DNA from 3 places in the Polaromonas sp. JS666 genome. Region 2 is predicted to be linked to each of the others. Evidence: predicted binding sites of a transcription regulator. Region 2 holds the regulator's gene; each other region holds the start of a gene.
What was found. Region 2 encodes FNR, which switches genes on or off when oxygen is low (the NO sensors DNR and NnrR bind a similar motif). Its sites were predicted from a motif close to TTGATNNNNATCAA; they were not measured.

Region 1: BPRO_RS21530 (universal stress protein) is a predicted target of FNR. The motif match lies at 2,729-2,742, and genes of this name have one in related genera.
Region 3: BPRO_RS21480 (universal stress protein) is a predicted target of FNR. The motif match lies at 3,136-3,149, and genes of this name have one in related genera.

The regions. Positions count from the first base shown of each region.
Region 1 is NC_007948.1:4,538,479-4,548,203, forward strand. Features, by position in the region: gene ccoN (cytochrome-c oxidase, cbb3-type subunit I) at 1-210, opposite strand, end outside; gene ccoS (cbb3-type cytochrome oxidase assembly protein CcoS) at 274-411, opposite strand; gene BPRO_RS21525 (heavy metal translocating P-type ATPase) at 412-2,694, opposite strand; gene BPRO_RS21530 (universal stress protein) at 2,802-3,245, shown strand; gene BPRO_RS21535 (universal stress protein) at 3,273-3,695, shown strand; gene BPRO_RS21540 (hypothetical protein) at 3,877-4,974, opposite strand; gene BPRO_RS28095 (AAA family ATPase) at 4,974-6,308, opposite strand; gene BPRO_RS21550 (NAD(P)-dependent oxidoreductase) at 7,452-7,667, shown strand; gene BPRO_RS21555 (transporter substrate-binding domain-containing protein) at 7,676-8,512, opposite strand; gene BPRO_RS21560 (Bug family tripartite tricarboxylate transporter substrate binding protein) at 8,531-9,499, opposite strand; gene BPRO_RS21565 (porin) at 9,580-9,725, opposite strand, start outside.
Region 2 is NC_007948.1:1,209,886-1,219,610, forward strand. Features, by position in the region: gene BPRO_RS05765 (response regulator) at 156-797, shown strand; gene BPRO_RS05770 (universal stress protein) at 1,195-2,034, shown strand; gene BPRO_RS05775 (response regulator) at 2,234-2,623, shown strand; gene fnr (fumarate/nitrate reduction transcriptional regulator Fnr) at 2,649-3,473, shown strand; gene BPRO_RS05785 (DnaJ C-terminal domain-containing protein) at 3,487-4,401, shown strand; gene BPRO_RS05790 (chaperone modulator CbpM) at 4,398-4,748, shown strand; gene BPRO_RS05795 (hypothetical protein) at 4,823-5,296, shown strand; gene BPRO_RS05800 (DUF5676 family membrane protein) at 5,307-5,585, shown strand; gene BPRO_RS28435 (DUF2933 domain-containing protein) at 5,611-5,901, shown strand; gene BPRO_RS05810 (methyltransferase family protein) at 5,898-6,548, shown strand; gene BPRO_RS05815 (SHOCT domain-containing protein) at 6,572-6,811, shown strand; gene BPRO_RS05820 (heavy metal translocating P-type ATPase) at 7,149-9,401, shown strand; gene BPRO_RS05825 (SRPBCC family protein) at 9,398-9,725, shown strand, end outside.
Region 3 is NC_007948.1:4,526,266-4,535,990, reverse strand. Features, by position in the region: gene ccoP (cytochrome-c oxidase, cbb3-type subunit III) at 1-481, shown strand, start outside; gene ccoG (cytochrome c oxidase accessory protein CcoG) at 518-1,948, shown strand; gene BPRO_RS21490 (FixH family protein) at 1,959-2,222, shown strand; gene BPRO_RS21485 (hypothetical protein) at 2,246-2,527, shown strand; gene BPRO_RS21480 (universal stress protein) at 2,603-3,070, opposite strand; gene BPRO_RS21475 (PAS domain-containing sensor histidine kinase) at 3,285-4,478, shown strand; gene BPRO_RS21470 (response regulator) at 4,475-5,119, shown strand; gene BPRO_RS21465 (response regulator) at 5,241-5,633, shown strand; gene BPRO_RS21460 (helix-turn-helix domain-containing protein) at 5,660-6,448, shown strand; gene BPRO_RS21455 (fatty acid desaturase) at 6,712-7,761, shown strand; gene BPRO_RS21450 (DUF4148 domain-containing protein) at 7,875-8,216, opposite strand; gene BPRO_RS21445 (LysR family transcriptional regulator) at 8,626-9,552, opposite strand.

The DNA.
Region 1 (9,725 bases), 1.9 Mb from region 2:
GAAGGCAAAGATCACGGCATTGGTGTGCAGCGGCCTGAGCCGGCCGTAGCTGAGCCAGGGAATGCCGAAGTTGAGTTCAGGCCAGGCCAGCTGGGCGGCAATGAACACGCCTACCAGCATGCCCACCACCCCCCAGACCACGGCCATCAGCGAGAACTGCCGCACGACCGTGTCGTTGTACTGGGCAGCGGAAGTTGGTTGATCGTTCATGGAGCACCTTTTTCTGGACGCTCCAAGTGTCCCCGCCGGGGGTGAAGGCCGAATTGATGAAAATCAATCCGATCGCAAAATGCGCTCGGCCTCCTGGTCGAGCGCCTCGAACTGGCCACGCCAGACAGCCCAGCCCAGCGCGCCGAGTATGAGCAACGCCAGCACGACCGACAGCGGAATCAGCAGGAAGAGGATGTCCATTCAAGCGGCTCCGGGAATACGCGCCAGCCGTGCCGAATTCAGCACCACCAGCAATGAACTGGCCGCCATGCCCAACCCGGCCAGCCAGGGTGGCATGAATCCGAGCACGGCCAGCGGCACGCAGACCGCGTTGTAGACGGCGGCCCACAGCAGGTTTTGCCGCACGACGGTCCGCGTGCGGCGCGCCTGCAGCAGCAAGGCAGGCACATCGGACAGCCGGCTGCCCAGCACCACGAAGTCGGACTTCGCCTGTGCCAGCGGCACGGCGTGCCCCATGGCCACCGACAGGTCTGCGCAGGCCAGCACCGGCCCGTCGTTCATGCCGTCGCCCACCATCGCAACGCGCCGGCCGCGCAGTTGCAGGGAGCGCACATGCGCCAGCTTGTCCTCCGGTGTGCGCTGACCGTAGGCCTCATCGATACCAGCGCGGGCGGCCAGCCGCAACACGGCACCACCCTGGTCGCCCGAGAGAAGCAGCACCCGCAGGCCCATCGCCTGCAGCCTGCCGACCGCAGGCCTGGCATCGGGCCGCAACGCCTCCTCAAATTCGAAGCTGGCCAGCCAGCCCCGCTCGTCGGCCAGGTGCACCTGCGGGCCATGGGCCGGCGTATCCTGCAGCGGCGCGCCGCAAAATGCGGCCGAACCCAGCCGCAACACGCGCCCTGCCGCACCCCCGGCGATCTGGCCCTGCAGTCCATGGCCGGCTATCTCCGTGATGTTCTCCGCGCCTGGTACTGCGCCAGCAACGGCCTGCACAATCGCGCGAGACACCGGGTGGTGCGAATGCTGCGCCAGCGCGGCCGCAAGATGCAGGGCCTGTGTCGGGTCTGTGCCCGGGCGGACCCGGCGCATGAGCACCGCCATACGGTCCTCGGTCAGCGTGCCGGTCTTGTCGAACACCACCGTGTCCACCGATGCGCCGGACTCCAGCGCCTGCAGGCGGCGCACCAGCACGCCGCGGCGCGCCAGCGCGCCTGCCGCGGCCAGCGTGGCGGCCGGCGTGGCCAGCGACAGCGCGCAGGGGCAGGTGACGATGAGGACGGCAACCGCCACGCTGATGGCATGCGCCGGATCCACCGGCCACCACCACAACGCCGCAGCGGCGCTGGCCAGCAGCACCCCCAGCAGGAAGGGGTTGGCAATGCGATCGGCAACCTGGGCCAGCCGCGGCTTTTGCACCGAGGCCTGCTCCATCAGCGCCACGATGCTGGCATACCGCGTCTCAGCACCCACGCGCTCCACCCGCACCAGCAGCAGGCCCGAGAGGTTGTGGCTGCCGGCGATCACCGCGCCACCGGCGCACCGCTGCAGCGGCGTGGATTCACCCGTCAGCAGGGCTTCGTCCACCCGGCTGTCGCCCGCAGTCACCGTGCCGTCGGCGGGAATGACTTCGCCCGGCAGCACACGGATCAGATCGCCCACGACGAGGCGCCGCAGGGCCACGCGCTCATACTGGCCGTCGGCCCCTTGCCGCTCCACACTGTCGGGCAGCCTGCGCATCAGCGCCTCCAGCGAGCCGGCCGTGCGGTCACGCAGGCGCTGCTCCAGCAGGCGGCCGGACAACAGGAAGAACACGAACATGGTCAACGAGTCGTACCAGACCTCGGCACCCCACGGCCCGGAAGCATCGAAGGTGGCGGCCGTGCTGGCACCAAAGGTGATGAGGATGCCCAGCGCCACCGGCACATCCATGCCGATGCGCCGGCCGCGCAGGTCACGCAGCGCCGTGGCAAAGAACGGCCAGCAGGAAAACAGCACGACCGGCAACGTCAGCACCCAGGAGGCCCAGCGCAGCAGCGCCTGCACATCCGGCGTGATCTCGCCGGGGCCGGCCACGTAGGCGGGCACGGCATACATCATCACCTGCATCATGCAAAAGCCCGCGACCAGCCAGCGCCAGAGCATCAGGCGCTGGGCCTGCAGCCGCGGCGCGGCCAGCAGCATGTCGCCCGCCGGCAGCGCCGTGTAGCCGGCCCGCTGCAGCGCGGCCATCCAGGCCGAGGGGCGGGTGCGCCCGGGCCGCCACACGAGGCGCGCCATCGCGGTCGCCCCATTGACCTGTACGCCGTCGACGTCCGGCAACTGGCCGAGTGCTTCCTCCACCGTGAGCGAGCAGGCAGCGCAGTGCATGCCGTCAATCGCGAGGTACGTCTCCCACCAGCCATCGCGCCCGGCCACGGGCCGGCTGAAGCCCTCCCATTCGGCGCGCTCGTCCAGCGCAGCCCAGGCGGCATTGATCGGGGCAACAGGCTCTGTGCCCAGGGCAAGGGTGGCAGTTTGCATGGGGCAAGGTTAACCAGCGCATCGAACCGTCCCGTTGATCTGGATCAATCCGGAACCGGACCCGTGCGCCTAAGCTGAAGGCGCTACCCAAAAAAAAGGAGAAGAACATGTACCAACGCATTCTTGTCGCAACCGATGGTTCCCCCCTCTCGAAAAAGGCCGTCCGCAGCGCGATCGGGCTGGCCACCGCGCTTGACGCCGAGCTCGTGGCGCTCAATGTCGTGCCACGCTATCCCATGAGCTATTTCGAGGGCAACGTGTCGATCTCGCTCCAGGAGGTCGGCCGCATCGAGAAGCAATGGGCCACCGAGGGCCAGGCCATGGTTGATGCGGTGCAGCAGGCCGCGCAGGCCGAAGGGCTCCGGGCCAAGGCCGTCGTCACGCGCTCCAACCTGGTGGCCGAGGCCATCATGGCCGCCGCCAGAAAACACAAGTGCGACCTGATCGTCATGGCCTCGCACGGCCGCAAGGGCATCAAGCGCGTGCTGCTGGGCAGCGAAACGCAGCATGTACTGGCGCACAGCACCACGCCCGTGTTAGTGTTGCGTTGAATTTGGTCCACCTGGAGGAGAAAAAAAATGAAAGTCCTGTTCGCCGCTGATGGCAGCAAATACACCAAGAAGGCCCTGGCCTTCCTCGTTACCCATGAAAGCCTGACCGGCCCCTCCGACGAGGTGGTCGTGCTCAATGTGCAGGCGCCGGTGCCGGGCCGCGTCAAGACCATGGTCGGCGCGGCCACGGTCAGCGCCTACCACAAGGACGAAGCGCTGAAGGTGCTGGATCCGATCGAGCGCTTCCTCAAGCGCCACAAGCTGCAGTACCGTGTGACCTGGACCATCGGATCGCCGGCGGCCGAAGTGGTACGCGCAGCGCAGCGCGAGAAGGCACACATGATCGTCATGGGCACCCACGGCCACGGCCTGATCGGCCGCGCCGTCATGGGCAGCGTGGCCCAGCGCGTGGTCACCGAAGCCGACATACCGGTGCTGCTGGTCAAGTAGACCGTTCAGCAATTGCCGCGATGCCGGCGGCTTGCTGATCTTGCCGATTCGTTTGAAGGGTCACCCTGCAGCAAAACAACGCTCGAAGTTCATTCGCGTGTTGAAGCGTTGCGGTGACGCCGTAGCGGGAATCCAGGATATCTTCAAGGGTCAAACGTGAAAGAGTTTCGCCTCTTCGCCCTCAAGCCCTAAGCGGTTGATCCGCCTGAGCCCAATCAAAGACTTGGGCTCCAACCTGCAGCCAGTCGTCCCAGTGTGCAGATGTCTTCATGCGCTCAATCTGTTTTGGAATACTGATGATGTCGCAATAGTCGAGAAACCGTTGAAGAACTAATGGGCCGATGCCTGGAACGATTCTGCAATCGCAAGGATGACTTGCACACTCATCGCCGCAGACCCTATCTTCAACGTCGCACTCGTTAACAACCTTGGACCAGAAACTTCTACGCTCTAAATTTGACTCGCGCGGTGAAGCTATCGAACCTGAAGTTCCTTGCTTCATGTCCATGTATTTCAAGATGTCTGGCCGCTTCGCTGCTGCAGAGGCAATTTCACCCAGCGGTTCAAACAAGCTAGCGTTCTCATTCGATGCCATGATCGAGTCGTACACCAGGTTGAACGGAAGCAGATTTTCCATTTCCCTAGAGGGCAGATCGAAGTGCATGCAAATCCAAGTTGCAGCGGCGGATTCGGCTGCGCATTCCCGACTTATGTGGCCGGGGCCCGCAGTGGGATGATCTCTGTCAGAGTCGGTAACCGCACAAGTGAATTTCTCGCGGGCGCTCAAAGTTTCTTGAAAGCAGTTCAATATTTCCGAGCCGCCTCCGTTGTGCGACATCAATGCCACTTCAAACGCGGAAAAATCGTTGGTCTTTCTATAGTGCAGCGCTGCATACTTCAACGCCGCGACATCTCTCGTGTTCTCAGCGAGAACCTCTGCCCGGAGCATCGGAACACCAGTCATGCGTTGAATTGGAGCGTGCCAGTTACCTTGATCGTCTCTGAACACTTGACTGCCTGAAGCTTCAATGATCAGCTTGGTACGAACAGATTGACGAACAGAACCTTTCACTGCGGAGTTAGAGCGAGCTCGTCTAACGGCTGCCTTTGCAGGCCCACTTAAATCTTGCTTAAGAAGCCAGGACAAAGTCCCGTTTGAGCCGTAAAGCACATGCCGTCCGTGAAACGACGCATCGGCAACCGCCTGCAACACAGAGCATGTAAGCAAATCAGGCTGAGGAAATGCCTCTGGTAACGAGTCAGAAAGTTCAATCCACATCACTCGATCTCCGGTTCAAAAAAACCGTAGGGCCAGTTTTGTAGCACCCCCTCAGCTGAAAAACTTGAGATTCTGACTTTGGTTGACGGTGAAGGTCCGCCGCTGGACTCGAAAAGAATGATTGAAACATCCTCTGCAGCTAGCCGCCCACTCTCCACAAGTTGACCAAGCCTGTTGACCAAGTGTTGACTGTGCGTTTCAACCAGGATCGATGGGGTTCTTGGTGATCGTGGGTTGGTTGCGCCGATAGTGCCCGCAAATACGTCGGCCAGTCTGGCCTGCGAATCAGGGTGTAGGTGCAGTTCAGGCTGCTCAAGAACAACCATCGAGGTCAACTGAGTCCAGCTCCCAGGCCGGGTTGTAGCCCAAAGCTGAGCGGCTATGGGCAGTACCTGAGAAATACCGAAACCCATGTCCGCAATATTGAATGGCTTGGGATCATTTTTCCCTTGGGCCATCACCATAACTTGATCACCTTGACGCTTAGGGAAGGCATCAACGTCGAGAAAAATTCTCACCCAGCTCCGAAAGTTCTTCAAGTCCGCTTCGCTAAGACTGTCGAGGAACATGGGAAGATTGCTGCCGTCCGCTTCGATCTCCGAGACGGAAAGGTCCAGCTTGCGGTAGTAGCGCTCGGCTGTCGCCCGCAATGGCTTTAGGTACCGAACTCCTTGAAAATAAGATCGCAGCGCGGCGTCTACTTGCCGGAATATTTCATCTGTGTGAGATACCAACAACGCGTGATGTAGCTGTGCAGCAATACTTTTTGTATTGCCTGACTGTGCAACCGCTCTCCAGCTGGGCGGCCCCGGAATTTCTACTAAAGCCTTTTCAATTTCCTCAACTGTACCCACTGGCACACGATTAGCGATTTTTCTGCATGTCACAGCGCTCGTATTCGAATGCACATGACGTCGGATGACTTGGGTAGGAAGGTCTTCCCAATGGTTTGCGGACTGTACCCAAGAGGCTGTACCCTTTGGGTCTTTTTGGTACAAATAAAAATAAATGAGAGGAAGAATGTCGCCTTGGAAAGTGACGGTGCCATGATCCTTTGTGATTGGGTCATACCTCTTACCGTTCACGAAAAACGGCGTGTTCATTGAGACTTCCTTACTCGGATCGATCGAGATTTCACCACCAAGCAACTTCACAGTCACATTCTTCGCGTGGCCGGTCTGCTGGGTGTCCTCCACCAGGGTGATCGATACCTCTGCCAAGGTCTTTCCGCGGCGTTGATGCCAAGGCACCGTGCCTTTTTTGGTCGGTCGCTCCACGTCAATGTGAAAAGTAAACCCGATCTCTTTTTCACCCTCGGTAACTGAGCGCTCCAAGGACCCGAAGTCCACTAGGTCGCCGAACCATAGAACGGGGGACTTTTTCTTCCGCTCAGAACTCTGGCGGAACAATGGAAAGATTCTGGCGAAGGTGCTTTTGCCAACACTGTTCCGTCCTAGCAGCACTGTGATCGGTGCAATACGCACTGCGGGCACGCAGCGCAGGCTTCGCAGATTCTTAACGCCTAAATGGCTTAACCCTCCCATACGATTCCCCTTTTTTCGCCATGTTACAGGATGTCACCGGGAAATATTGATGCGTGGATCCACTAGGTTGGTGCCAAATTCAAGGGCGCCACTGGCGGGGCGATGAATGAAGGCTGCGTGTGTGCAATCGGTTGTGACGGTTAGTGGGAGGGGTAAAAGCTCGCTACGACACTCCGCCCACTGGACTTACCCCCCACGTCTACCCCCACAAGATGCGAGCTTTGAAGACGCTATACCAATCCGCGTGAGACACAAAAAAGCCCCAAGTCATTGCTGGACTTGAGGCTCTGAATCACAGGAAAACGTCCTGAGACATTTGAGCGATGGCTGGGGCTGGATCGAAAACCACCTCGGAGGCCGCACCACCGCTAGTTCTCTCCCGCCGTCCGCCTCTAGGGGTACACCAAACTAGCGATTTCGCGGCATCAATGCGGCCGCAGCGTGATTCTGCCAGTGGCTGCAGATTTGAACAGCTCCAGATATTGCTCGCATTGACTGCGTTACGCCCAATTTTCTCTCTGCGGCTGGGACGCATCAACGGTGCTCTACCGGGAGGAACTGATAGTGCCGAAGCCGATGTCCGCTTCCGACCCAAGCAGACATCCTGAGCTAGCCGCTGGTAAGCACTGTGTCCCCGGCGGATGTGGAAATGCTCGCACGAACGTGAGGTGTCGAGGCCGGGGCGGAATCGCTGCTGGATCCATTGCTGCGGGCCCAAGAGACTGGCGCCCCCTCATTCCTAACTCGGAATGATGCTGATTTGCTATCGGCCTATGCTGAGAATGTCTGCTCACATACCGCATCGGCGAAGCTCACCACACGCCAAGTGGGTCTTTGCCGGGTCCACGGAAATGTGCAAAGTCCTTCACCAACAGGTCCACAAGGGCGTGGATCTTCGCCGGCAGTTGATTCATCGTCTGAACGACGACGTAGATGTCTGCCGAGGGTGATGTCGAGGCGCTGCGCGCGCGGCGTATCGCGGGGGCCTACCTGGATGCTTTCGCGCACGAGCGCCTGGCGGAAGATTCGCCGCTGTGGGCGCTTTCGAATGTGATCGTCACACCCCACAGCGCCGGCTTTTCCGACGGCAACGAGGAGCGCGCGGAGCCCTTGGTGAATCTGGCAGGCGGTGCCGTGGCGCGGCCCTGAGCTCGCGGCTACCGTGCGGGCGGCACTGTGCCGCGCTGCCCCGCGCGCATGGCCGCGCGTTCGAGTTCGCCGTTGCCGCGGACTTGCTCCGTAAAGGCCCGCAGGTAAGGCATGCCGGCGTCGCGGCCCTTGGGGATGGCCGGCGCGAGATGCTCCGTGCCCCAGCGGCCCTCCAGCACGCGCGCACCTGGCACCCGCTCCGCCAGCTCGAACAGAATGCCCTTGTTGGTCGCGTACGCATCGACCTCTTGGGCCTGAAGCGCCGCACGCGCGGCATCCAGCGTCGGGAAGCTACGCAGCCTGGCCTGCGTCAGGCGGGCGCCGAGCACCCGCTCGGAGGAGCTGCCCTGGCTGACGCCGACTGTGACACCTGGCTGGTCCAGCCGCTCGACCGCCGTGACGCGCGACGTGGACGGCACCAGCACGCCGAGTTCGAGGTCCACGAGTGTCGGCGCGAAATCCACCATGCGCGCACGTTCAGCCGTGGCGTTGGTGATCGTGAAATCCGCATCGCCGCGCTGCAGCGCAGCCAAAGCCTCCGCCAGGCGCGGGTAGACGGCGATTTGCACGGGCACGCCGAGCCTGACTGCCAGCGAGCGGCCGAGATCGACGCTGACACCCCGCATGCTCGCTGGCGGCGCCTGTTCGACCAGGGACGTGGGACTGCCCGGATAAACCGCAACACGCAGCGTACCGGTGGGCGCAAGCGCTGCGCGCGCCGCCGCCGTGGGCTCGGTCGGCGCTGGCACTGCTGCGCAGCCGCTGAGGGACACTGCAACGGCGAGCACAGCTGCCAGCAGGCGCCGACGGGAGGGATCCTCGCGGCGCTTCGAGAAAGAAGGCATGGTGAAACTCCGCATCGCTCAGTCCGGCTTGATCTGCGCTTCGCGGATCAGCCTGGCGTAGCGCGCGCTTTCGTCCTGCAACAGCTTCGTGAACTGCGCCGGCGAACCGGGCAGCACTTCACCGCCCGCTGAAGAGAGCCGCTGGCGGACGTCATCGGAGGCGAGCGCCTTCTGGACTTCCGCATGCAGCCGCGTGGCAATCGGCTGTGGCAGGCCGGCGGGTGCGATGACGCCGTACCAGACCGAAGCTTCGAAGCCCGGAAAGCCGGATTCCGCCACCGTCGGCACCTCCGGGAAAATGCCAGCGCGTTGCGGCGTCATGACGGCCAGCACGCGCAGCTTGCCGCTGCGCACATGCGGCTGCACCTCCAGCGCGTTGACTGCGACGGCCTGCACATGGCCGCCCAGCACGTCAGTAATCGCCTGCGAGCCGCCCTTGTAGGGCACGTGCGTGAACTTGATGCCCGCGACCCGCTCGAACAGTTCGATCGCCAGGTGCGGCGTCGAGCCGTTGCCGGGGGAGCCGTAACTGACCGGCGGATTGGCTTTGGCGGCCGCAATGAACTGCTGCAGGTTGCCGACCGGGGAAGTCGCTGCTACCGCCAGAACGACGGGGACACGCCCCACCAAGGCGATCGGCGTGACGTCCCTGGACAAGTTGTAGGGCGCCGGTTGGTAGAGCGTGACATTGGCCGCCAATGCGTTGGCGGCAAGCATCAAGGTGTGGCCGTCGGCCGGGCCCTCGATCAGGGCACGCACGGCCACATTGGTGCCGGCGCCGGGGCGGTTCTCCACCATCACCGGCTGCCCGAGGCTTGGCTGCAGCTGCTGCGCGATGGAGCGTGCAATCAGGTCGACCGCGCCGCCGGCGGTGTAGCCAACGATCATGCGAAGCGGCCTGGAGGGAAACGCGGGCTGGGCCGTCACGCCAGCAACCCCAAGGGGTCCGGCAAGAAGGGTCGCCAGGGCTTGTCGTCTATTCAACATGCAAGTGCCTTCTAAAGAAAAAAATGAAGCCTGGTTGCTTGTGCAAGAGGCTTCAAAACTGGAGAGCCTGGGGAGTACAGTTAGAACGCGTGCGTAATGCCCAGACTGACGCCATTGGACGTCGACTTGTTACCCGCCCCCAGGTAATTGCCCTTCCAGCGCGTTGTATCCAGCTCCAGGTACACCTTGCTGCGTCGCGAGAGCTTGTACTCGACGAAGGCGAGCA
Region 2 (9,725 bases):
CACCCTGACGGTAAGATCAGGCCATCACGCCGAAGGAAACAACCGTGCCTTTGTCTCCAGCCAACCGTTGCCAACGGACGCGCCTTGCCGCTGCGCTCCGTGGTGTTTGCGATGGTGGTGACTTTGACGGTGGCGGCAACCCGGGGAGCAGTTCATTGATCAGGATCGTCATTGTGGATGACCACGCGATCGTGCGCGAAGGTCTCAAACGCATCATTTCCTCGGCCGACGACATGGAGGTGGCGGGCGAAGCCGCCAATGGCGCCGAGGCCATGCAGCGGGTGCGCGAACTGGCCTTCGACGTGCTGATGCTGGACCTGTCCATGCCGGGGCGCAGCGGCATGGAGTTGATCAAGCTGGTCCGTGCCGAGAAGCCCAAGCTGCGCATCCTGGTGCTGAGCATGCACCAGGAGCTGCAGTACGCCGTGCGCGCCATCAAGTCCGGCGCCAGCGGTTACCTGACCAAGGAGAGCGCCCCCGCGCAACTGGAGGAGGCCATCCGCAAGATCGCCGCCGGCGGCGCCTTCATCAGCGCGGAAGTGGCCGAGCAACTGGCTCTGGGTGCCATGCCGGGCAGCGAGGCGCCCAGGCACGACTGTCTGTCCAACCGCGAATTCGAGGTGTTTCGCCTGGTGGTCGACGGCATGACCCTGACCGATATCGCGGCCCAGCTCCATCTCTCGGTCAAAACGGTCAGCACGCACAAGGTCAACCTGATGCACAAGATGGGCTTGCACAACCAGAGCGAGCTGATCCGCTATGCACTCAAACATGGCCTGACCGATCAGTTGGAGTAATTGTGAAGTTCCAATAGGTGGTTGCCCGCCAGGCGGGGGCGGGAGACTGGCAACTGAAATCTGCGGGGTGGTATTTCCGGCTACGAGATGGAGATCGAGGGAGGTAGAGGAAGGTAAAGGAAGGTAAAGGAAGGTAAAGGAAGGTAAAGGAAGGGAGATGGATGGTGGTGGGCGACGGCTGCCCGATGCGCGTCACGGGCCATCGCCGTTCGTGGCGCAAAGTCTCTTTGAGCCTGTCCAGGGCCTCCACGGATTTGTGCTCTCCGGATGTTTTGTGCGCTGCAGCAAGGCGGCCCCTGTCTCCCGGCCAGATGAGATTGGGTTGATGATTGTCAAGGGGTGGGGGAGCCCGGCGGATTAACGTAGACGGACTGCAATCTCTCGATGGAGTGCTTCCATGAAATCCTCCCTGATGCAAATACTGGTTCACTTTGATGCATCACGGCGCGCTGCGCCTCGCCTGGAGTTCGCACGCCAGCTTGCGCGGCGGCACGGTGCCGCGGTGGCCGCGCTCTATGCGGTCACACCCAGCTTCGTGATGCCGCCATTTGCGCCCACCATCGGCCCCGGTGTCGCCGTCACCTTGCGCGAGCTTGACGACGAGCGGCTGGCCGGGGCGCGCGCCACCTTCGATCGTGCGCTGGCCTCGACCGGCGTACCGGTCTCCTGGGGCGAAGTGATCGACTACCCTGTGACGGGTGCCTTCGCCCAGCAGGCGCTGTATGCCGACCTGCTGGTGTTGGGCCAGCACGACCCTTCGGATATCGAGTCCTCGGACGTGCCGCCCGATTTCGCGGAAACCGCGATGGCGATCAGCGGCAGGCCGGCCCTGATCCTGCCCTACGCCGTGGTGCCGCCGACGGTCGGCGAGACGGTGGTGATTGCCTGGAAGACGACGCGCGAGGCGGCGCGTGCTGTCACCGCAGCCATGCCCCTGCTGCAGAGTGCGCAGCGTGTTCATGTGGTCAACTGGTCAGCCGATGAGCCTGTCGTCGGTGGCGTTTCGCTGGATCTGGCTGGCTATTTGAAGCGCCATGGCGTTGAGGCGACCTGGCACCGCCAGGGGGATGAGCCGGAAAGGCTGGGCGAGTTGCTGTTGTCAAGCGCCTTCGACCTGGAAGCCGACCTGCTGGTGATGGGCTGCTACGGCCATAGCCGGGCGCGCGAGTGGCTGCTGGGCGGCACCTCGCGGGCGGTTTTGCAGTCCATGACCCTGCCGGTGCTGATGGCGCACTGACCGCCAGCGCAACCCGCCCTTGGGTCACAGGGTTCCGGATGGCCACTCTGGGAACCCGGATTTGGGGAAAGCGTGCTTGGCACTCGGACGATTCCTAGGCGGTCTCGGTGCTGTGGATGCCGCTGATCCGGATTATTCCGAGGGGTGGATTCAGCTATCACCGATATCGCAACGATAGGCGCGCGCGCATAGTGGCTGTATGTCTGATCTCCAAGTTCCCGTCAGGGTTTTTCTGGCCGACGACTCGGCCCTGATCCGCAGTCGTGTGGCCGCGATGCTCGGCGTCAATGAGATGACCATCGTCGGTCAGGCTGAGACGCCGCAGGGATCAATCGACGGCATTCTGGCCACGGCGCCCGATGTGGTGGTGCTCGACGTCCAGCTGGACGGTGGTTCGGGCCTGCAGGTATTGCGCGCCGTGCGTCAGGCCGCGCCCGAAATCGCTTTCGTCGTCTTCAGCAACAACGCGGGCCCGGCCTACCGCAAGCGCTACCTGCGGGAGGGCGCTGCCCGCTTCCTCGACAAAAGCACCGAATCCGATCAACTTGCCCAGGCTGTTGCGAGAGCATCGCAACACCCTGCGCATTGACGGCCGTCTCATCAAGGGGAAAATCATGTCAACCGCCACACTCATACGCACACAGGAGCGCACACAAGAGCGTACGCAGGAAACACCCGCCAGCGACCTGCGGGTCATTCCGATTCGACAGGCCATGGGGGATGCGCAGGTCGCGCCTTTGGGGACACCCTGCTCCAGCTGCCACCTGTGCGATCTGTGCCTGCCCTGCGGCATGACAGACGGCGACGTGGAGTGCCTGGACAGCCTGACGTTCGGGCGTCGCAAGGTCAAGGCCGGCCAGACGCTCTTTGACGAGGGCGACCACTTTCAATTCATGTATGCCGTGCGCAGCGGCACCTTCAAGTCCAGCCTGATGCTGGCCGACGGCCGCGAGCAGATCAGTGGCTTCCACATGGCCGGTGAGCTGATTGGCCTGGACGGCGTGGCCTATGGCAAGCATGCCAGCACCGCTACGGCGCTGGAGGATACCGAGGTCTGCGTCATTCCCTATGCGCAACTGACCCGGCTGGCCACCGGCAACGCCAGCATGCAGAACATGGTCAGTCGCCTGATGAGCCGCGAGATCATCCGGGAACACAGCCTGATGCTGTTGCTGGGCAGCATGAACGCCGAGGAACGGCTGGCGGCGTTTCTGCTGAACCTGTCGCAGCGCCTGAAGGCCCGCGGCTACTCGGCCAGCGAATTTCACCTGAGGATGACGCGCGCCGAAATCGGTAGCTACCTGGGCATGAAACTGGAAACCGTCAGCCGCACATTCTCGGCCTTCCAGCAGCAGGGTTTGCTTGAAGTCGACAAGCGCCACATCCGCATCGTCAACCTGGACGGCCTGACGCGGGTCTTCGAGATGCACCTGCACTGAAGGCTGCATCGGTATGAAATACAAGGACTATTACGCCGCGCTGGGTGTGCCACGGGACGCCGACACCGAACAGATCAAGAAGGCCTACCGCAAGCTGGCGCGCCAGCACCACCCGGACGTCTCCAAGGCGCCCGATACCGAAGCCCGGTTCAAGGAGGTGGCCGAGGCCTACGCGACGCTGAAGGACCCCGAGAAGCGCGCCGCGTACGACGAGCTCGGTCGCCGCCCGGCCGGTGAAGAGTTTGCGCCGCCACCGCAGTGGAGCCATGAGTACGCCTCGGACGGGCAGTCGTTCGAGGACATCGACCTGGCCGACCTGCTGGCCGCGCTGGGCCGCGGGCACCGTGGTTCGCGGCACGGCCCGGTGCCCATGCATGGGCGCGACTATGAGACGGTCGTGCGCATCAGCCTGGAAGAGGCGCACCGGGGCACCCGGCTCAACCTGGATCTGGCGCACGAGGCGGGCGGCTCGCGTACCCTGGAAGTCACCATTCCGCCGGGGGTGAGTGAAGGCCAGAAGCTGCGCTTGCGCGGCAAGGGTGGCAAGGGCAGCCATGGCGGCGCCGACGGCGATATCTATTTGCACATTACGCTGGTACCGCATCCGGTGTTTCGCGCCGACCACCACGACCTGTACTTCGATCTGGCGCTTGCGCCGTGGGAGGCGGCGCTGGGCGCTGACGTGGAAGTGCCCACGCTGGACGAGCCGGTGATGCTCACGGTGCCGCCGGGCACGCGCTCGGGGCGCAAGCTGCGCCTGCGCGGGCGCGGCCTGGCCAACGGCCGCAGCGGGCGCGGTCATCTGTATGCCGTCACGCATGTTGACGTGCCCGCCACCCTGACCGGGCGGGAGCGCGAGCTGTTCCAGGAACTGGCGCGCACCTCGCACTTCAACCCACGCCGTCGTGGTCAAGGAGAACCGACATGAAACCACAGCCGCTTGAATACACCTGGCTGGACGCCCGCGAAACCGTGACCGTCTCCGACTTGTCCCGGGCCTGCGGTCTGAGCGCGGCCGAACTTGACGAACTGGTGGAATACGGCGCGCTGCAGCCGCTGGAGCAGCACCGGGCGGAGCGCCTCTTCAGCGCCGAATACGTCATGCCGCTGCGCAGCGTCGGCAGGCTGCGACTGGACTTCGACCTGGACCTGTTTACCGTGGCGCTGCTCTTCGGTTACCTCAATCGCATTGAGGCGCTGGAGCGCCAGGTGCAGTCGCTGCAGGCCCAGTTGCCCGGGTATGAGCTGTCCACCGGGGAGGGCGCAGACACATGAGATTGAGCCGGGCCGGCCTGTCGCCACCCGGGGCTGTTGCTTGTTCACCTTGACTTTCACGATTGGAGTTAACCATGTCATCTCTTCATCAAACCGTACTGGGCATCGCCCTGGCTGCAGCCGCCATGGGCTCCTGGGCCCAAACCGCCGCGGAACACGCGCAGCATCACCCGATTGTTGTCGCGGCTGGCCAGCCTCCGGCCGGGCAGGCAGGTCCTGCCCCCGGGCCAGCCAGTGCCGATCGCATGGCCGCCATGGACCGCCAGATGAAAGTCATGCGCGAGATGCGCGAAAAAATGGCCAACGCCAAGACGCCGGAAGAGCGCAATGCGCTGATGGCCGAGCACATGAAAACCATGCAGGATGGCATGGCGATGATGAACATGATGGGCGGCCCAGGCATGGGCCCCATGGGCGGCATGCAGGGCGGCAAACCCATGACGGGCACCATGAACGAGCGCCAGCAGATGATGGAAAAGCGCATGGACATGATGCAGTCCATGATGCAGATGATGATGGATCGCCAGCCCCCACCGGCTACCAAATGAAGGCGCTCTCATGATGAACCCGACAACCCTGCCGCCCCTTCGCACGGGCATTGCGCTGGCCATCACCGTCGGGGTGTTTTATGCCCTGTGCGCACTGGCCTGGGCGCTGGCACCCGGCCCGTTCCTGGGGCTCATGAACAACCTGTTCCACGGCATGGACTTCAGCCCGCTGGTGCAACAGCGGCCATTCGCCTGGGCCGGATTCCTGGTGGTGCTTTTCGTGCTCGGCGCGTGGGCCCTGCTTGCCGGGGCATTCTTCGCCTGGGTGCTCAACCGCCTGACGCGTTGATCGCCTTGCATTTCCGGAGAAACAAATGAACCACGACCAGAACCTTGACCGGCATGACGTTGAGCCCGGGGGCTTCTGGCGTTCGCGCTACGCCCTCGGCCTGCTCGTGCTGGGCGCCATTGCCGCGTATTTCCTGCTCAGAGAACACCGTGCCCACGTGTTCGGGGCGCTGCCGTATTTGCTGCTGCTGGCCTGCCCGCTGATGCACCTCTTCATGCATCACGGGCATGGCCATCACCATGGCGATCACCGGCCCGGAGCCGGGCCGGGAAGGCCAGGCCGGCCGGATCAGCCAGACCCGGGAGAACCATCATGAGCCACGATCAACCGGCCTACGGGCTGTGGCTGCTGGTCATCCTCAACTCGGCCGTCTTCATCCTGTTTGCCTTCAGCTTCTTCAAGCCGGCCACGGCGCGCGACTGGCGAAGCTTCGGGGCATTCTCCGCCTTCATCGTGGCCCTGTTTGTCGAGATGTACGGATTCCCGCTGACCCTTTACTTGCTGTCGGGGTGGCTCCAGACCCGGTATCCGGGGCTGGACATCCTGTCCCATGACACCGGTCACCTGTGGTCGACGCTGCTGGGCGCCAAAGGTGATCCGCACTTCGGACCGCTGCACATCGCCAGCTATGTCTTCCTCGGCGGCGGCTTCTGGCTGCTGTCCAGCGCGTGGAACGTGCTCTACCACGCCCAGCGTAGCGGCGCACTGGCGACCACCGGCCCGTACGCGCGGATCCGACATCCACAGTACCTTGCCTTTGTGTTGATCATGCTGGGCTTTCTGTTTCAGTGGCCTACCGTGCTCACGCTGGTGATGTTTCCGATTCTGCTCGCCATGTACGGGCGTCTGGCGATCACTGAAGAAGCGGAAATGCGTGCGCAATTCGGCGACGCCTATGAACGCTACGCCCGGCGCACACCCCGGTTCCTCCCCCGCTGGGGTCATGTTTCAAGCGCAGGCTAGCCTGTGGCAACCAAAGGATCCCTATGTCTTACGTCCCTTACGGCTACATGATGGGCATGCACGCCCTGTGGTGGTTTTTCTGGATTGCGGCGGTGATTGCCGTGGTGATCGCCCTGGTCTTCCGGGATCGGGGGAGCCCCCCCGGATACCGGGAGCCACCGCGTGAGACGCCCCACGAGGTGTTGCGCCGCCGCCTGGCGAACGGCGAAATCAGCGCGGAGGAATACGAAAAACGCAAGGTGATTCTGGATCAGGATAGCTAGTACTCCGACCCAGAAATATCGAAACATGAAAGCGCGCCTTCGAACCCATGCCGTCGTTGCAAATCCTCGCCATAGCTACGGCTATGTCTGCGGTTTGCGCCTAGGCCTGGGCTCGAATCCATCACTTTCATTTTGTTCCGATACCTCTGCGTCGAAGTACCAGCAGGCAATGCCGTGAATTTCAGGCTCAGGCATAGACATGAACCCTCACACGCCATCCTTACGTTCGCCAGAACCCATGCAGCCTGAAACGGCAGACAGCGGGCACCCCGTCATGCCCCATGCGCATGGCGCTGGGGCCGCTGAATCAACGTCCCTGAAAGACCCGGTTTGCGGCATGCCTGTTACCGAACGGTCCGCGCATTGGCACGAGCATGAAGGCCGGCGCTATTACTTCTGCAGCGCGCATTGCAAGAACAAGTTCGGTGCAGACCCGGGGCGATTCGTCACCCCGGAGCCGGCGCTTGCGCCAGAGTCGGCAGCGCCCGCCGGCACGATTTACACCTGCCCGATGCATTCGGAGATACGCCAGGACCATCCCGGCAATTGCCCCAAGTGCGGCATGACGCTCGAACCCCTGCTGCCCGAGCTCGAAGATGGCGAGAATGCGGAGCTGGTCGATTTCCAGCGGCGCTTCTGGTGGACGCTGCCGCTGACCGGGGTCGTGACGCTGATGGCGATGTTTGGCCACAGGCTGAACTGGTTTGACATGGCTACGCAAAGCTGGCTCGAGTTGGTCCTGTCCCTGCCTATCGTGCTGTGGGCCGGCTGGCCGTTCTTCCAGCGTGGCTGGCAGTCGGTGGTGAATCGCAGCCCCAACATGTGGACGTTGATCGGCCTGGGCACCGGTGCCGCCTTCGTCTACAGCGTGGTCGCGACCGTCGCACCCCAGGTGTTTCCGGCCTCGTTCGTGTCCATGGGGCGGGTCGCCGTGTATTTTGAAGCGGCTGCCGTGATCATCTCGCTGACGTTGCTGGGCCAGGTGCTGGAGCTCAAGGCCCGCTCGCAAACCTCGGCCGCGATCAGGTCCCTGCTCGGGCTGGCACCCAAGACCGCCCGGCGCATCCGGGCCGACGGGAGCGAGGAGGATGTGCCTTTGAATCACGTCCATGTGGGCGACATGTTGCGCGTTCGACCCGGCGAGAAAGTGCCTGTCGATGGCGTGGTGGTCGAAGGCGGCAGTTCGGTGGACGAGTCGATGCTTACCGGCGAGCCGATGCCGGTCACCAAGCGTGTCGGTGACAAGGTCATCGGCGCAACGCTCAACACCAGTGGGGCCATGGTGATGCGGTCTGAGCGGGTGGGCGCGGCCACCATGCTGGCGCAAATCGTCCAGCTGGTCGCGCAGGCCCAGCGCTCAAAAGCCCCGATGCAGCGCATGGCCGACGTGGTGGCCGGCTATTTTGTGGTCTCCGTGGTGGCGGTTGCACTGCTGACGTTCTTCGGCTGGGGGCTGTTCGGGCCCGAGCCGCGCTGGGTCTTCGGCCTGATCAACGCCGTCGCGGTGTTGATCATCGCCTGTCCGTGCGCCCTGGGTCTGGCCACGCCGATGTCCATCATGGTGGCCACGGGTCTTGGCGCGACGCGGGGCGTGCTGTTCCGCGATGCGGCGGCCATCGAGAACCTGCGCAAGATCGACACGCTCATCATCGACAAGACCGGCACCCTGACCGAGGGACGCCCGCGGTTCGACCGCGCCATTCCGGCCCCAGGGTTTGAAGCCGACGAGGTGTTGCGCCTCGCGGCGAGCCTGGATCAGGGCAGCGAGCACCCGCTGGCGGACGCCATCGTGGCTGCGGCCCGCGAGCGTGGCATGACGTTGGACAAGGTGGAAAACTTTGAATCCGGCTCCGGCATCGGCGTGCGCGGACAGGTGGCAGGGCATCAACTGGCGCTCGGCAATACCACCCTGATGCAGCAGATGGGCATCCCGGTTGATAGCCTGATGCCGCAGGCCGAGGCCCTGCGGGCAGAAGGCGCCAGCGTGATGCACTTGGCCGCCGATGGACGCCTGATCGGTCTGCTGGCTGTTTCCGATCCGATCAAGTCCAGCACGCCCGAGGCGCTGGCAACGCTGAAAGCGGCCGGCCTGCGTATCGTGATGGCGACCGGCGACGGCCTGACCACGGCCAAATCTGTCGGCGCGCGCCTGGGTATTGACGAGGTGCATGGCGAGGTCAAGCCGGCCGACAAATTGCGGCTGGTCGAGCGCCTGCAGAAGGAAGGCCGCGTGGTGGCGATGGCCGGGGACGGCATCAACGATGCGCCCGCGCTGGCCCAGGCGGATGTCGGTGTGGCCATGGGCACCGGCACCGACGTGGCGATGAACAGCGCGCAGGTCACGCTGGTCAAGGGTGATTTGCGCGGGATCGCCATCGCGCGTTCGCTGTCGGAAGCCACGGTGGGCAACATGAAGCAGAACCTGATGTTCGCCTTCCTGTACAACGCGGCGGGCATTCCCATCGCTGCCGGTGTGCTGTACCCGCTGACCGGCTGGCTGCTGTCGCCGATGATCGCCGCGCTGGCCATGAGCTTCAGCTCGGTGTCGGTGATCGGCAACGCGCTGCGCCTGCGGCGGAGCCGGTTGTGAGTCCACGTTTTCAGTTCCATCGGGAGGCAACAGCCGGTATTGCGGCCAGCCCCCAGGACCTGTTTGCCTTTCTGGATGATCACAGGCGGCTGGCGGCGCACATGGAAAAGCCGTCGCTGATGATGGCTGGCGCAATCATGAAAATCACGACCGACAGTCAGCAGGGCCAGGCCGTCGGCTCATGGATACGCATGGAAGGACGGGTCTTGGGCATTGCGCTAAGCGTTGAAGAGGTGGTGAGAGACTACAAACCCCCTGTCCTGAAAACCTGGGAAACCCGGGGCGAACCGCACTTGCTGCTGATCGGCCCGTACCGGATGGGTT
Region 3 (9,725 bases), 1.9 Mb from region 2:
CCACGGCTCCGACGCACGCGGCAGCAAGGGCTTTCCCAATCTGACCGACGCCGACTGGCTGCATGGCGGTACGCCGGACAAGATCACCGAAACGCTGACGCGCGGCCGGCAGGGCCAGATGCCGCCGATGGCGGCAGCGGTGGGCACGCCCGACGATGTGAAGAATCTCGCCAACTATGTGTTGAGCCTGTCGGGCAGCCCGCACGACTCCGTGCGCGGGGCCCTGGGCAAGAGCAAGTTCGGCGCCTGCGCCGCGTGCCACGGCGTGGATGGCAAGGGCAACCCGGCCCTGGGCGCGCCCAACCTCGCCGATGACGTCTGGCTGCACGGATGGGGCGAGCAGGCCATCATCAACATGATCAACAAGGGCAAGACCAGCGAGATGCCGGCCCAGCTCGGCAAGCTGACTGAAGCGCAGCTTCATGTGCTGACGGCTTACATCTGGGGCATGTCCAACAAGCCCCTTCCGGCCAAACCCTGAAGAGACCCTGAAAAGATCCTGAAGAGAAAGTTTCGCTTGCAATCTTCCACACGTCGCAAAGTCATACCCATCGTGCCCGAAGCGGCGCATGGGCAGACGGAGTCGCTGTACGAGGCGCAGAAGAAGGTCTATCCGCGCTCGGTCACGGGCCTGTTCGCTCGCTGGCGCGTGGCTTGCGTCATCCTGACCCAGCTGGTGTTCTACGGCCTGCCCTGGCTGGAGTGGGGCCAGCGGCAGGCGGTGCTGTTTGACCTGGGCGCGCGGCGCTTCTACATCTTCGGCTACGTCCTGTACCCGCAGGATTTCATCTACCTCACCGGGCTGCTGGTGGTCAGCGCACTCACGCTGTTCCTGTTCACCGCCGTCGCCGGACGCCTGTGGTGCGGCTTCGCCTGCCCCCAGACCGTGTACACCGAAATCTTCCTGTGGATAGAGCGCAAGGTCGAGGGCGACCGCACCCTGCGGATGCGGCTGGACGGCTCGCCGATGTCGCTGGAAAAACTGGTCAAGAAGTGGTTCAAGCACATCCTGTGGCTGGGGCTGGCGATGTGGACCGGTTTCACCTTCGTCGGTTATTTCGTGCCGGTCCGCGAGCTCGGAATGCAGTTCCTGCAAACCCGCATGAGCGGCTGGGAGGTGTTCTGGGTGTGCTTCTATGGCCTGGCCACTTACGGCAATGCCGGATTCCTGCGCGAGCAGGTGTGCAAGTACATGTGTCCCTATGCGCGCTTTCAGAGCGCCATGTTCGACCGCGACACCCTGATCGTCAGCTATGACGGCGGCCGGGGTGAACCGCGCGGTGCGCGTTCCCGCACGGCCGACCTCGCCGCCCTGTCGCTGGGTGCCTGCGTGGACTGCACCCTGTGCGTGCAGGTCTGCCCGACCGGCATCGACATCCGCAACGGCCTGCAGTACGAGTGCATCGGTTGCGCCGCCTGCATCGACGCCTGCGATGGCGTGATGGACAAGATGAACTACCCGCGCGGCCTGATTCGCTTCACCACCCAGAACGCGCTGGCCCAACACTGGAACCGGCTGCAGATGTGGCGGCAGGTCCTGCGTCCGCGCGTGCTCGTCTACGGCGCCATCCTGCTGGCCCTGTGCGTGGGCCTGCTGTGGAGCCTGGTCGCCCGCATGCCGCTCAAGGTCGACGTGGTGCGCGACCGCGCGGCGCTGTCACGCATCGTGGCTGGCGGCAAGCTGGAGAACGTGTACCGGCTGCAGATCATGAACGCCACCGAGCAGCCGCAGCACTACCGCATTGCCGCCGACGGACTTGACGGCCTGGCGCTGGCCTCGGATGCCGAGGTCGTGGTCGGCCCGGCAGAATCCCGCTGGGTCGCCGTGCGGCTGCAAATCCCCTACGGCTCGGCCACCCCCGGCTCGCACCCCATCCAGTTCAGCATCGGCGACATCGCGGGTGATGCCCATGTGAGCGAGAAGTCCGTGTTCCTTGTGCCCCGCTAGGAGATATTTCATGAACGACCTGCCCCAAGCCATTCCTCCTCCCTGGTGGAGGCACGGCCTTGTCTGGCTGGTGATCGCCGGCCCCGTGGCGGTGGTCGTTGCCGGCCTGGTCACGGTGTGGATCGCGGTGCGCAGCCCTGACCCGGTCGTCGCAGAGGACTACTACCGGCGCGGCGTGGAGATCAACAAGACCCTCGCCAGGGACAAGGCCCTGATGCCGGCCCTGCAGGGGCGCAACCATGCGGCCACGCCGCCGGCCCCGGCACCGCGATAGACCGGAATAAAAGGAGACATGCCATGTGGAGTCAGAAACTCATGCGGGTCGCCTGGCCCGCTTTCCTGTCGGCCTGCATTCTGGAGCTGCTGGTCTTCGCGGTGGTGGATCCGTTCGAGCTGCGCTGGGCCGGGGCGGCGCTGGGCTGGTCGCGCACCGGCGTCTATACGGCGAGCTTCTTCGTTTTCTGGGCAGTGGGGGCCGCATCGTGTGCCCTGACGGCGCTGCTGGGCATGCCGCCCGCCGAGGTCAACTGCTGCCCGCTGGCGTCGGGCGAGCGGCCCGACGGCTGCCCCCAGCAGTAGCTGCAGTAGCAGGTCGGCAGGCAGGGCGTGCTGCCCTGTCGCTGAGGAGCCGTGATATTCACCGGGTCACGGGGTTCAGGCGGGTGACGGCGGGCTGCTCTCAGGTAGCCGCACCACCAGCACGGGCACCGGTGCCAGGCGGACAATCTGCTCCGCGCCGCTGCCCATGAGCACGCGGCCCAGGCCGCGCCGGCCGTGGGTGCCTGCGACGATCAGGTCTGCGTTCCAGCGCTTGGCCGCATCGGCCACGGTCTCCGCCAGCCGCTCGCCGGGTTTGTCGAACAGCATGGAGTCGGCTTCCACGCCGGCCGATTGGGCAATGGCCAGGGCGCCGGCCAGGATCTTTTCGCCGGCTTCGCGCATGACGGTGGCCAGTTCCCCCGAGTAGCCAGAGGGGTCGTTGCCGGTGACGTAGGTCAGATCTTCCACCACATGGACCAGCCGCACCCGGCCGCCGAAGTCCCTGGCGAACTGCAATGCGGTGACCAGGGCCTTGTTGGAGGTTTCGCTACCGTCGACGGGCACGAGAATGCGTTTGTACATGGTGGGGCTCCTTTGCTGGTGATGGCCTGATGCCTGCAGTGTGGAGCGCTTGCCGTCGGGCCGGGTTGATGTCGATCAAGCGGGGAAATACTTTGTTGGCCGGATCGCCGCCGGGAGGCTGCGGGGTACTGTGCATGCGTTCAGCATCCTCTTTTCCTCCTGACGACAGCCCGGCGGCAGGAGGCTCGGCGGACATGAGTTGTAAGATCACCGTGTGTTCAACCAAACAACGCCGGGAAAAGCAAGCTCAACCAGCCGTGAGCGGGTCGGTGACGCCACCGTGTCCCTGCCGTCGGTGGCCGCCGCGCCCGAGTTGGCCCGTGCCGGCGGCGGAGCTGTCCAGCGTCCCGCAGGTGCAAGTGCAATGGACGCCACCGCCGCCCGGCTGGCGGGCCTGCTCGACTCGGCCATGGACGCCATCATTACGGTGGACGAAGAACAGCGCATCGTGCTGTACAACCGTGCGGCTGAGAGAATCTTCGGCTGGCCGAGCGCACAGGCGATGGGGGAACACCTGGAAAAGCTGATGCCGGAGCGCTTTCGCACCAGCCATGCCGGGCATATCCGCCGTTTTACCGCCACGGGCATCACGTCGAGGCGCATGGGCGACGGCACCGTGCTTTACGGGCAGCGCGCCAACGGTGAAGAATTCCCGATGGAGGCCTCCATCTCCCAACTGGACACGGCGGACGGCAAGCTGTTCACCGTGATCCTGCGCGATGTCAGCGAACGGGTGCGCGCCCAGGAAGAACTGAGCGCCTTCGCCGCTGCGGCCCACACCATTCGCGAAGGCGAGAAGACCCGCATTGCGCGGGAACTGCACGACGAGCTGGCCCAGTCGCTCACAGCCCTCAAGATGGACGCGATCTGGGTGCGCGACCAGCTGCCAGAGGGAGCGCAGGCGGCCGCAGCCAAGCTCGGTGACATGCTGGCTATGCTGGACACCACGGTCGCCGCCACCCGCCGCATCGCCTCGGACCTGCGCCCGCTGTTGCTGGACGACCTGGGCCTGGGGCCGGCTATCGAATGGCTGGCTCAAAATTTCAGCCAGCGCTCCGGCGTGGCCTGCACGCTCTCGGTGGATGACGAGGTGGAACTGCACGAGCCTTATGCCACCGCGGTGTTCCGCATCGTGCAGGAGTCGCTGGCCAATGTGGCCAAGCATGCCGAAGCCTCGCGTGTCGAAGTAAAAATCGAGCGGACGGTGGAGGCGGTCACCCTGCGTGTCGCCGATAACGGCCGGGGTTTTTCGCTGGCCGCACCGCGCAACCCCAACTCCCTGGGACTTCTGGGCTTGCGCGAGCGCGCACAGTTGCTCAAGGGGGCGGTCACCATTGACAGCCAGCCGGGGCAGGGAACCCGTATTGATGTGCGGATCCCGATACGGGAAGTGGGAGCTGCGGATTGATCAGGATCGTCATTGTGGATGACCACGCCATTGTGCGGGAAGGTCTCAAACGCATCATTTCCTCGGCCGACGACATGGAGGTGGCGGGCGAAGCCGCCAATGGCGCCGAGGCCATGCAGCGCGTGCGCGAACTGGCCTTCGACGTACTGATGCTGGACCTGTCCATGCCGGGGCGCAGCGGCATGGAGTTGATCAAGCTGGTCCGTGCTGAGAAGCCCAAGCTGCGCATCCTGGTGCTGAGCATGCACCAGGAGCTGCAGTACGCCGTGCGCGCCATCAAGTCCGGCGCCAGTGGCTACCTGACCAAGGAGAGCGCGCCGGCGCAGCTGGAGCAGGCCATCCGCAAGATCGCCGCCGGCGGTGCTTTCATCAGTGCCGAAGTCGCCGAGCAGCTGGCCCTGGGTGCCATGCCGGGCAGCGAGGTCGCCGCGCACGGAAGCCTGTCGGACCGTGAATTCGAAGTGTTCCGCCTGCTGGTCGCGGGGGTGTCGGTGACCGAGATTGCGGGTCGGCTCAACCTGTCGGTCAAGACCGTCAGCACGCACAAGGCCAACCTGATGCACAAGATGGGCCTGCATAACCAAAGCGAGTTGATCCGCTACGCGATGCGGCACGGCCTGACCGACCAGTTCGAGCCCTAGCCCGCTCGGAAAATTCCTAGGCGCACTGAGGCGCCGGCCGAGGCGATTTTAGGGACGCGCCGAGGGGCATTTTCCACCGGCGCCGATGGTCTGGCATTCGTGCCGCGGGCACAGTAGAGGCATGCTTCAGCGCCCCGCTTCCGCCATCAAAGTCTTCCTCGCCGAGGACTCCGCCATGATCCGCGAGCGGATTGCCGTTTTGCTGGGCGCGGCCGCCATTACCGTGGTGGGTGAGGCCGCCACGCCGCAGGCGTCGATCGACGGGATTCTTTCCGCGTGGCCCGATGTGGTGGTGCTGGATGTGCAGCTCGAGGGCGGCTCCGGCATGCAGGTCATGCGGGCCGTTCGCCTGGCGGCTCCCGGCATTGCCTTCGTCGTGTTCAGCAACAACTCGGCCCTGGCCTACCGCAAGCGCTATCTCGACGAGGGCGCCTACCGTTTCCTCGACAAGAGCACCGAATTCGACCAGCTCGCGCAGACCGTGGCGTCCGCGTCTGAGAGGGCTGTGCAATGAAACCAACCGACCCGCAGGAGAAATGCATGTCAGGCCTGACCCTTGAAACTCCCGTTTCCCCGATCCGCTTTGTATCCCGGCAGCCTTCCGCCCGGTCCGGGGCTGTCGCACCGCTGAAAGTTCTTTGCTCCAGTTGCCATCTGCGTGACTTGTGCCTGCCCTGCGGAATGACGGGCATCGATGTGGCCCGCCTGGACAGTTTGATGTTCGGCCGGCGCAAGGTCAGGACTGGGGAGGCCCTCTACCGCGAGGGTGACCGTTTCCAGTTCATTTACGCTGTGCGCAGCGGCACGTTCAAGTCCAGCCTCACGCTGGCGGATGGCCGCGAGCAGGTCAGCGCCTTCCACATGGCGGGTGAACTGATGGGTCTGGATGGGGTGGCCCACGGCACACACGCGAGCAGCGCCACGGCGCTGGAGGACACCGAAATCTGCGCCATTCCCTATGCGCATCTCACCGAGCTGGCGGCGGGCAATGCGGGCACGCAGAATCTGGTCAGCCGGCTGATGAGCCGTGAAATCGTGCGCGAGCACAGCCTCATGATGCTGCTGGGCAGCATGAATGCCGAGGAGCGCCTGGCGGCCTTCCTGCTGAACCTGTCGCAGCGGCTGAGGGCCCGCGGCTACGCGGCCAACGAGTTCCACCTGAGGATGTCCCGGGCCGAAATCGGCAGCTACCTGGGCATGAAGCTGGAGACCGTGAGCCGGACCTTTTCGGCTTTTCAGCAGAAACGCCTGCTGGAGGTCGACAAGCGCCACATCCGCATTACCGATCCGGACGGTCTGACGCGGTCGTTCGAGATGCATGTGCATTGAGTGCTTCGCAGGTCATTGAAGCGCGGGCGGTTGATGTGAATCAAAGCGCCGCCGGGGCAGGCCCGCTAAGCTGACACGCTTTGACCCACGACCCTGCCGCGGCCTGATGGGCGGGTGCCTGCCTGACCGTCCACTCATCCCTTCTGCGTCAATGCAGCCGTCGCCGGCGCCGGGCGGACCGGACGTCTGAATCTGGCCGATATCTCCTGTACGTCCTGCTGTCCTGCACTTTTTCCGCATCAACCACAACCTGCCGAAATTTCATGCCTGCTGATCTCACCGAAGTTATCCCGCACCGAAAAATCATCCGTTCCTGGCTTGCACCCATTGCCACCAAAAACACCGCGTATGCCCTGTTCCTGGTGGTGTCGGATCTCGTCCTGTTCGCGCTGGCGATCACGGCCACCGTGCTGTTGGACCAGCCAGTGCTGCAGGTGCTGGCGGCCATTCTGAGCGGCCTGGTCATCGGGCGTCTTTTCATCCTGGGCCACGACGCCTGCCACCAGAGCCTGACCCCGCACCGCAGGCTCAACCGGTGGCTGGGGCGTCTGGTGTTCATGCCGTCCCTCACGCCTTACAGCCTCTGGGACGTCGGCCACAACGTGGTCCATCATGGCTACACCAACCTCAAGGACTTCGACTTTGTGTGGCAACCGTATTCGATCGAAGCCTACCGGCGCATGCCCGCCTGGCGCAGGATGTGCGAGCGCATGTACCGAAGCGGCTGGGCACCGTGGCTTTACTACGGCGTTGAAATCTGGTGGAAGCGGATGTACTTCCCGTCCAGGGCGGTGATGCCCACACGCCGCGGCATTTTCACGGCCGACTGTCTGTTGGTCACGGCGGTGGCGGCCGCCTGGCTTGCCGCGCTTGTCTATGCGGCATCCGCTACCGGTCAATCGGTGGCGTGGCTGCTCGGTGTCGCGTTCTTGCTGCCGCTGATTGTGTGGAACGCCTTGATGGGCTTTGTCGTCTATGTCCATCACACGCATACCAGCGTTGCCTGGTACGAGCAAAAAAACGACTGGTCGGCGGCCAGCCCTTTTGTTTCGACCACGGTGCACCTGACATTCGGTGCAGGCATCGGCACCGCGCTGCATCACATCATGGAACACACGGCGCATCATGTCGACATGAGCCTGCCGCTGTATCGCCTCAAGAAAGCGCAGGCGCTGCTCGAGAAAAAACTGCCGGGCCGGATCGTGATCCAGCCGTTTTCATGGGCATGGTATTTCCAGACGGCCCGGCGCTGCAAGCTCTACGATTTCGAGCGGCAATGCTGGACAGACTTTGCCGGAAGGCGAACGAGTTAGGACAACCGCGCAATGCAGGCACCCCAATGAGTGCACCCCGCTGCGCTTTTGCGCAGCGGGGTGCGTGGCTGTCGCACCGCCAATGGCCGAAGCCGGGTGCTCAGGGTGCTTGTTTATTGAGCAGCAGGATAGGCATGCTCAAGGGCGCTGACCGATACGGCGGATCCCGTTGACACCGCTTCGGCCTTGACCTCTGCACGGGTCCTGGCGCTGTCAGGCTTGCTGTCGAAGGTCGGGTCCTGGAAGGTGCGGGCGATGTTCACGCTGTAGCCTGCGCGCTGTGCCTGCAGCAACTCGGCCTGAACGTCAGCACGTGTTTTGGTGCTGGCGGCGCTTACCTGCTCCAGGCGATCCAGCGGATAGGGGTCGCGGCCTTCAGCAAAGCTGCTGGCTGATCCAAACGTGGCAAGCGCGGCGATGGCAAGAGTGGCGGCAGAGACAAGATTCGATTTCATGATGAATTTCCTTGAGAATGTTTTTGAAATATCCGGTCGGACGGGCTGTCTGCCCGAGAGGCCTTCGTCGCTGAGTCGCTGTTAGGTTGGTGGCTCATCGATGTACTGAACCTTGTTCCGCATCGTCGATAGACAAGTGTGCTTTGGCAGAACATTCCGTTGTCAAAACTGGAACAATGAAAGCGCGAGATGCTGGAACTTTTTGACGCGCTAAAAGTTCTGCGTCGCTGCCTCATCAAGCGCAGCTACGTTGCAGCGACGTTGATTGCACATCGCGAAATCGGTCGATGCCGGATTCTCTGCAGAAAGGACGTGCCAGTCCCTCATGCCATATGGGGACTGATGGCCGGTCTTCCATACCGGCCGCGGCCGCGGGGCGATGGCCTTGTGTGCGCGGTAAAGGCTCAGCTCAGTCGTGCCGCGCGTCCATTTTCTTGATCACAGTTCGCGTGTACTCGGTCATGAATTCCAGAAACACGCTGGTTCTTGCCGGAATGAATTTGCGGCTGGGCAGCGCCGCGTACAGGGTGTTGGTGCCCGTGATCCAGGGCGACAGGATTCGTTTCAGCGCGCCGCTGTGGAGGTGGTTGGCCACCAGGTCGATCGACTGGCTGATGATGCCGGCTCCGTCGACACCGGCGCGTATCAGCGTGTCGGAATGGTTGACCAGCATGGCGGGCTCGATCGGCACTTCCAGTTCGCGCCTATTCTCGTCGGGATTGATGAGGCGCCAGACGCGGTGCCGGTTCGCCGGTGCCTTGATCCGCAGGCAGCGGTGCCGGGCGAGGTCTTCGGGCTGCTGCGGAATGCCATTGCGGCGCAGGTAGTCGGGTGAGGCGCACAGGATGCCGTCCGACGAGGCAATCGGCCGCGCAATGATGTTGGCGTCAAAGGTATCGGTCGCGCCCAGCAGCGTCAGGTCGTAGTCTTCCACCGGCGGCACGAGCGGCGAGTCGACGTAAATATCGAGCACGACCTTGGGATAGCGTCGCCCGAACTCGGCCACCAGCGGCCCCAGCACATGCACACCGAAGATGGGCGGCGTCAGGATGCGGATCACGCCGGACATCTCCTGGGCATGCGCCTGCGCCGCCGCGTGGGCCTCGTCGATGTCGCTCAGGATGTGGCGCACGCGAGCCAGGTAGGCAACACCTGCATCCGTCAGTGCCATGCGCCGGGTGGTGCGATGCAGCAGCCGCACGCCCAGATGGTCTTCCAGGTCGCTGACCAGCCGGGTCACCACGGCCGACGACAGGTCGAATTTACGGGCGGCAGCGGCAAAGCTGCCGTCGTCCACCACCTGTTGAAACACGCGCATTGATTGAAGCCGGTCCATGGAATACCCTTGCTTTTCGCTTCATTATTGCTGTTTTAGCAGCAATAAATTGTTAATTTTGCTGTTTTTTGATTTGCTTGAGTGGAATAAAGTTCGTCCATCGATGAGCCGGAGCCCCCCTGTAAGGCGACTCACCGAGGCTGGACAGACGGGATGGATGAGCCCGCCATGCC